DNA from 2 places in the Caminicella sporogenes DSM 14501 genome. Region 2 is predicted to be linked to the other one. Evidence: riboswitches for the same ligand, from Rfam matches in the RefSeq annotation. Region 2 holds a riboswitch; the other holds the start of a gene.
The links. Region 2 has a riboswitch for cobalamin ahead of BUA90_RS05690 (DUF2292 domain-containing protein). Riboswitches for the same ligand answer to the same signal wherever they lie in the genome.
Positions count from the first base shown of each region.

Region 1: linked by a shared signal. The riboswitch ahead of cobI (precorrin-2 C(20)-methyltransferase) and the one ahead of BUA90_RS05690 (DUF2292 domain-containing protein) in region 2 are both predicted to bind cobalamin.

Region 1 covers NZ_FRAJ01000005.1:28,946-33,164, forward strand. The annotation lists gene cobC (alpha-ribazole phosphatase) at 1-161, opposite strand, end outside; gene cobS (adenosylcobinamide-GDP ribazoletransferase) at 176-913, opposite strand; gene cobU (bifunctional adenosylcobinamide kinase/adenosylcobinamide-phosphate guanylyltransferase) at 927-1,496, opposite strand; gene cobI (precorrin-2 C(20)-methyltransferase) at 1,547-2,269, opposite strand; cobalamin riboswitch at 2,450-2,638, opposite strand; gene BUA90_RS03145 (YbjQ family protein) at 2,801-3,115, opposite strand; gene BUA90_RS03150 (DUF2225 domain-containing protein) at 3,096-3,830, opposite strand; gene BUA90_RS03155 (VanW family protein) at 3,847-4,219, opposite strand, start outside.
Region 2 covers NZ_FRAJ01000008.1:50,494-54,712, reverse strand. The annotation lists gene BUA90_RS05695 (S-layer homology domain-containing protein) at 1-1,555, shown strand, start outside; cobalamin riboswitch at 1,812-2,004, shown strand; gene BUA90_RS05690 (DUF2292 domain-containing protein) at 2,144-2,305, shown strand; gene BUA90_RS05685 (DUF4430 domain-containing protein) at 2,464-3,231, shown strand; gene BUA90_RS12260 (S-layer homology domain-containing protein) at 3,394-4,219, shown strand, end outside.

The DNA.
Region 1 (4,219 bases), on a different contig from region 2:
CTGCATATTATCATATTTAACTTTTCATTTTTTAATTTTTCACAGACCATTTCAGCCTGTTGTATTCCCTTTTTAGTCAATTTTGAATTAGTCCACCCGCTAAACAACTTTTTTTTATTAGTTTCTGTTTCTCCATGTCTTACAAATATTATTTCTAACATCACTACCACCTAAGTCATATAAATATAAAGAAAATTATATAGCTTAACAAAAATATTATCTCTGAAAGTTCAATCAATGAACCTAATATATCTCCTGTTATTCCATCTATCTTCAATGTAATATGTCTTACATACCATAAAGCAAATAAATTGACTATCAATATGCACAACATGGCAATTGGAAACAATAATGCTAAAACAATTGAAATCACATATGCAATAATTAACTGCATATTAGTTATTTTTCCAATAAATAAATTGCCCATTCCATTTGCTTTTGCAGTTTTTCCAATTTTACATGCCACTACAATATTTAATCTTGAAGCCACAGGCATTAAAAGTAAAATAGGATAAATATATGGAATAGGTATTTTATTTATTAATGCCATTTTCATAATTAGTACACAAAAAAGTGCTAAAGCTCCATTTGTTCCAAGTCTACTGTCTTTCATTATTTCCAATACTCTATCTTTTGGTCTATTGCTGTAAATTCCATCAAAAGTATCTGCAAGTCCATCAAGATGCAGTCCACCCGTAATGATTATTTCTACTATTACAGCAAATACAGCTGCTAAAAAACTTCCTCCTAAATTAAGTCCAATATAATATCCTGCTAAAATGAAAGTACCAATAATTAAGCCAACTAGCGGAAAATATATTATACCATTTAAAAAATCTTCTTCTGTAACATTTAAATTAAACCTTATAGGTATACGAGTTAAAAACTGAATCATTAAAATAAAACGCTTCATCTTTATGTCCTTTCTACTTTATCTTTACAGGTATACCTGAAACTATAAAATAAACTTCGTCAGCTTTTCCTGCAATTAACTGATTCATCCTTCCAGCTATATCTCTAAAAATTCTAGACAATCTACTTTCCGGAACAATTCCCATGCCAAGCTCATTAGTAACAATAACCATATTTATTTCTGCTTTTTTTACTTCATCAATTAGTAAAACAATTTGCTCTTTTATATCATTTTCAATATCATCTACTTCTTCCCAATCAACTTTATCCCAATCTATATTTGAATTATCAAACATCAGATTAGTAATCATAATTGTCATACAATCTAATAGTACTGTATCGTGCTTTTTGGCAATTTTTTGTATATGTTTATAAATATCTCTATACATTTCAAAAGTAGTCCATTCGCTTGGTCTTGATTCTCTATGTCTTTTTATTCTATTCTTCATGCCATCATCAAAAGGTATAGCAGTAGCTATATAAGCTATTTTCTTTCCTATTTCAGATACGTATTTTTCAGCAAAAGAACTTTTTCCACTTCTTGCTCCGCCGGTTATCAAAATTATTTTTTTGTTTGAATTCATATAAACTCCTCCAAAGTTGGAAGTAAGGTATAAATATGTTTTCATTACTCTTATTTATACATCTTTAATCCATTTTTTTTGATTATCATTGTAGAAAGATATGGGATTTTTTCACTTTTTACTATATCTATATCTGTAATAACTCTTTCTTCTTCTGTACCACATTTAGAAATTAAAATAAAATTATTTTCAAGTCCTCTTTTTATTAGCTCATTGGCAAGAATTTTACAATCATTTGACGGTTTCATTACTATAACATTTTCAAAATTATCTAAAGCTCTTATTAACTTGTCCCCATCACCTTTTCTCAATGGAACTACACTAAAACCTTCTTCCCATTCCACTATGGGTATGTTCAAACTACCTGCTACTGAACAAAAAGAAGTTATTCCGGGTATAGTTTCAACTTCAACATCATATTTTTTTAAATAAGGTAAAAGATACATATATGTACTATAAACCGTAGGGTCACCTAAAGTAATAAATGCCACTGATTTGCCTTCATTTAGAAGCTTTGCTATAATAAGTGCATTTTCTTCCCATTTATTTTGAAGCTCATTTTCATCATATATCATAGGAAAAGTTAAATATATTATCTTCACATCTTTTTTTATATGCTCTTTAGCTATATCGTAAGCAAAACTTCCTGCTGACTTTCTCTTTTCTGGACATATTACTACGTCTACTTCATTTAATATCCTCTTTGCTTTAACAGTTATAAGTTCTGAATCCCCCGGTCCAACTCCAACCCCATAAAATTTACCTTTTTTCATATATACCTCCTGAAAATTTGAAATTATCTCTAATAAAAAATATTATGTTTATAAAAATAATGGAAAAGGTCTAAAAACTTTTTCCATTAAGACTTTTTTACATAATCAAAAAAAATGCACTACGGAATATAAGTGCATTTTTATACATACTTTAATAAATCATACACTTCCCTCCGAAGTAGTTGCTAACGTTTTAAGGCAGGTTTCCTGGCTCGCGCTTCATCCTACTCCCTTGCCTTCCTTAAAAAATTAAGTGGCATAATAAGGTTTCGTATTCGCTTACAGTAGCGGGGGCTGCGTCGGACTCTCACCGAACTTCCCTTTTAACTTCTTTTTTTACAAAGAAGCACCTTAAAACTTACAAATATTAAATTAAAACTTCACTTTAATCTTTATTATAAAAATTTCAGCAAAAATTGTCAATAAAACCTAGGGTTTTGTCTAAAAATTACGAAAATATTTTTATCTCAATTTTTTACAAGAAATTGAAAATATTTAAATAAAATCAACTGGTATGATAATACATATAAATTATTTCACTTTTACTGCTGTACCGTAAACCAATAGCTCAGCTGCTCCCTGCATTATTGCTGAAGTCGCAAACCTAATATTCACAACTGCATTTGCCCCTTTTTCCTGAGCTTGTTTTACCATTCTGTCTATAGCAACTTGTCTTGCTTCATCTAACATTTCTGTGTATTGTGTTATTTCACCTCCAACTATAGTTTTAAAACCTGCTAATATATCTTTTCCCAAATGTTTTGATTGAATCGTACTTCCTCTTACCAATCCCAATACCTCTACTATTTCTCTTCCTTTAACTTCTTCAGTGTTTACTAAAATCATTTTCATTACTCCTTTCTATTTGCAAATTTTTTTTATTATTATATTCTTCTCTTGCCAATCTCCACTGCTCTCTAGCTCTAATTTCTATATGTCTTTTTTTCTTTATATCTGGATTGCTTAATGCTTTATCAAACCACTTTATAGCCTCTTTATAATTACCAACTCTTCTGTTAAGTTCTCCTAAAAGATATAGAATCACTACTTCATTGTATTCTTCTTTATCTAATCTTTCTTTTGTATAAGCATTTTGAAATGCATCTATTGTAAATTTTAAAAATTCCTTTTCTCTTTCATCATTCATATATCTATAAAACCAAGCAAGTCTCAAACATACTTTTCCAATATTTATATATTTAGATTTTGACACCTGATAACATATCAATGCTAATTTATATACCTGTATAGCTTCTTCTAAATTTCTTTCTTTTCCATAACTTCTCTGCTTCCAACGTGAAGTTATAAACTTTACTATTTTTTCCTTTTCCAATTCATTTATTTTTGAAAAAGTACTTTCTAGTGCTGCATATCCGCAATTTGGACATACAAAAACGTTATAAAACAAAGGATTTTCACTTTTATAATAAGGACAAAAATCTTCATCTCTCTTAATAACTCTAATTGCTGAAGTTCTAACCTTTTTAGTAGTAAACTTCATTTTGCATATTGGACATTCAATTTCTCTATCATAAAAATGGTCTAATAATTGTTTGTTCATATATACACCTCTATTACTAATTTATTATTTGATTTTCTATTTTATCTTTTTCTTCAATACTTGTATCATCACTTTTTATCTTTTTAGTACCTTTTATAATCACTTCTTTGCTCGGCTTATAATAATCTTTTGAAATCAATTTTCTTTTTATTTCTCTTCCATTTTCATATATAATCATATATGAGGAAACTATATAGCCATTTCTACCTTTACTTTTAACTATCATTTTATCTTCTGGTAAATTTTCATCAAATAGTATCTCTGTATCTTTTTTGATAACTTTATCAATCTTGCTAATTAATTTTACTATCTGATTATTTTCCTTATGACCGTATATATTAACTGTCAACTTATTCCCCTTAACAAAACTCTGTATATAAATTGGATAT
Region 2 (4,219 bases):
TATTAATAATACGGTATTAAATGTCTATGGAATTCAAACTAATTTTACTAGAAAAGATTTATACAAGGCAGCTCAAAAGACAATAAAATATTATTATGACAATTATAAGGATAAGGAATTTAGAGGATTGTTAGATTGGCCTGCTTTGGGATTGTTTGGATTTGGGGAAGATGTAAGCGGACCTAAGTGGACTGTAAATGGTAAAAATGCTGCATATTGGAGAGAAATGGAAGTAAGGAAAGGTATTAGACTTTCTAAAGTAAAGAATACAGATTTTCAGAGAACTATTATAGGTGTATGTGCGGCTGGAAAAGATCCGAGAGATTTTGGAGGGCTAAATTTAGTTGAGATAGAAAAGAGTACTATGCTGCCAAATGGGCATTTTGCAGATTCAGTTGCAGATAACAAGACGGGAAAACCAATTGGAGAAGATTTGATAAATGCTCATATTTTTGGAGTTATTTCACTTCACTGTGCAGGGGAGCCTATTCCAAATAGAGATAAATGTTTAGAATGGCTTGAAAAACAACAGCATTCTGATGGAGGATTTACTTGGGATGTAAAGTATTTTGATGACCCGGAAGATTATAAATTAGTTGAATCAGATGTAGATATGACTGCAGCTGCTCTTATGGCTTTTGCAATATTAGGAGAAGATGAGTCAAATCCTGTAGTAGCAAGAGCACTTCAATTTTTACATGACAGACAGCTTGATAATGGAGGATTTCATTCTTGGGGGACAGAAAATCCAGAAAGTTGTTCATGGGTTATTTTAGCACTTACACTATTAGGACAAGATCCTATGGGAAAAGAATGGACAAAACCAGGTGGGGGTAATCCTGTAACAGCTATGATGAGATTTCAGCTTAAAGATGGAAGTTTTACTCATGTTTTAAATGAAGAAGATATGCTTCCAATATATGATAATGGAATGTCAACAGAACAAGCATTGTATGGTATGGCAAGTGCATATCATAATAAGTGTGTATTTGATATGCTTCATGAAAAATATAGACCTGAGGCTGAAAAAAAATTATTTAGCGATTATAAACCGGGGCAGTTTGCTTTTAAAGAAACTATGGATTTAGTATATGATTATGTATTATCAGGTTATCCAGATGGGACTTTCAGACCAAATAAACCTGTAACAAGAGCTGAGTTTACATCAATTTTAGTTAATGCTTTAGGATTAAAAAGGGAAAAGAAAAAATATAGGGCTTCTAATAAATTTAATGATATTGATGAAAATCATTGGGCAAATGGAAGTATAGGTGTTTGTGCAAGTAGAGGTTTTGTAAAAGGAGTTTCAGAAAAAAGTTTTTCACCTGACAGTTATATTACAGGAGAACAGTTGATGACTATATTAGTAAAGGCAGCAGGACTTGAAAATGAAGCACGAAAGAAAAAGGTAAAAGGTAAAGGTTGGGCTTTTGGATATATTCAAGTTGCAAAGGAAAAAGGACTTTTGTTTAAAGGATTTAATTCTAAAAAAGCAGTAAATAGAGCACAATGTGCATGGTGCATTGCAAAGTTTAGAAACCTATTAAAAAAATAATGTTATAAAAGTATAAAAAGTTAGAATTCTTTTGGATTAAAAAGAATTCTAGCTTTTTATATTTTTATATCATACATATTTTGGAAATCTGCTATGAATAAAAAATTATATGTAGAGGAAAAAATAAAAAGTTTAGATTTAAATTATATGCGAAAATAACGAAAAGTGTCGAAAATTGAAGGAAGAATGTAATGCTGCATATATTGATAAAAATATGTATATATTGTACAATAAAATAAAAATAAAATATATTTATATGTATAATAAAGGTTTTGGTTCTTTGGCTTATACAGCCAAAGGTTAAAAGGGAATCGGGTGAAAATCCCGAGCGGACCGGCCACTGTGAATGGGGAGAACCTTTCGGTAAGACCACTGGAAATGACTTCTGGGAAGGTGAAAGGATTTGATGATCCATGAGCCAGGAGACCTGCCAAAACCGTTAAGTATAGACCTAACCAGGGATAAGGGATATACTTAAAAAATATTTTAAAGTTGTTATGTTATGGAAAAAAATCCTTGATTCCCTGTAAAAGGTCAAGGATTTTTATGATTTATAAAACTTTATTTGCGAAATGGAGATGAAGGGGTATGGAACGTATAAGAAAGGAAAGTATGATTATCAATGTAAATGAGAGGGAAAAAAAGCTAATTGAGATGATTCGGGACACAGGATATGGGGAAATAAAAATTATTGTACAAGATAAGCAGCCGATAAGAGTTGAGGAGTTAAAAAGGTCAATAAAATTATAAATAAAAGGAAGAGCTGACCAGAAAACTGGAGGCACTACCACATAAATATATGTTTATGGTAGTGTTCTTTTTTTGAATAATAAAAATGTTATTATAGGAAAATTTAAATGTTTATTTATAACAGTGGGATAATTTAAATTATAAAGGGGGATTTAAAAATGAAAAAATTTCTAAGAATAGGAATATTGAGTTTTATATTGGTATTTGTTCTTTCTATATCTGTTTTTGCAGATTCGGCAACAGTTACTTATAGAATAATGAGTACTTCAGATCATGGTGGGATAATATTTGATGAAGAAGTAAACACTGATACTAGTAAGACGTATTTTGATGTTTTGAAAGATATTTGTGATAATGATTCAAGTTTATTGCTAAAATATGTAGGCTCTGGTGCAAGTACATATGTTCAGGGGATTGGAAAAGGTTCATCTGAAAAAGATATTCAAATGGAAAAAAGATATTTGCCAAATGAAAAATATTATTCAGGATGGATGTATAGAGTGAACAATGAATTGCCTAATTATTCAGCTGGAGATACTAATAAAGCAAAAGTTTCAGATGGAGATGTAATAACTTGGTATTACTGCTGTCCAGCATACACATATTTTCCTAAATTAGAATCAAATGATATTACTCAAGATGATGAAGAACTTGTAGTAAATGTTAAAGCCGAGAAATTTAAAGATGTATGGACATGGCAGATGGAGACAGTAGATTTAAATGAAGGAAAAGTAGTGCTGGAATATGATGGGGAGTCAATTGAAGCAGATATTGTAAATGGACAAGCTATTTTTGATGATGTAAGTAATTATAGAGGAAAAACTGTAAATATTTATGTAAAAGAGCAGTATTATGAAGAAAATGAAGATCCTGATCATTGTTTGAAAATAGTTAAATCTCAAGAAGTTAAATTTAATATTAATTAAATATAAAAAAATCCCACTGTTATATAACTGGGCAAACATATATATGTTTGCCCAATAAAATATTATCTTATTTATCGAGAGTAGAAAATATTAGTGTAGAATTTAAATTTATTATTTTGGTAGATTTTATAGAGAAATTTTAAATTAAAGGGGAGATGTTATATGAATAAACTAAAGAAGATAATTTCTGTAGTTCTTGTTTTAGCACTATTAGTACCTAATATAGGTTTTAATTTATCTTTGACGGTACATGCTTTTGATGACAGTCAAAAGTCGAATAAAACAGTACAAGATACAGTATATGAAGATGAAACTGTACAAATTTCTGTATATGGAGATAAGACAGTACAGGGGACTGTATATGGAGAAATATATTTTTCTGGTTTATCGGCAAAAGAAGTTGAAATTAGTTTTTGGGATAATTATGAAGACGATATAATAAGAGATATAGATTCTAAATATGTAAATACATTTAAAATTAATTTAAATAGTGAAGGCAGGGGGTACTATAGTTTTTCTATTCCTAAAAATATAGTTTCTAACTGTGTAAATGATAATAAGTTAACATTAGATTTTAATTTTAAAGACAGCAGTTTACAAACTATATATAGAAAGAAGAAAACTATAGAAGTAGATTATAGTAAAATAGTCAATTATGATAAAGATATGGTTTTAATATACAATGAAAGTAAAAAATTTGCTAATGACAGTATTACTGCTAATTTACATATAACTGAACATAAAAATGAAAAAGGTATAGTGGGGCTTATAAATCCAAATACCAGAGAGTATAGAGAGATGGAAAATATTATATTAGATGGAGATGGCAGAGGCAGTGTAAATATTGCAATTCCTGAAGACATAAGATGGATTAAGGCACTTTTGGTTGTTAAATTTGATTCAGATGAGTATGTACTACCATTTCCATTAAATAAAATAGTAAGTTTTGATAAATATAAAGGATTAAATGTTGGAGATGATTTAAAAA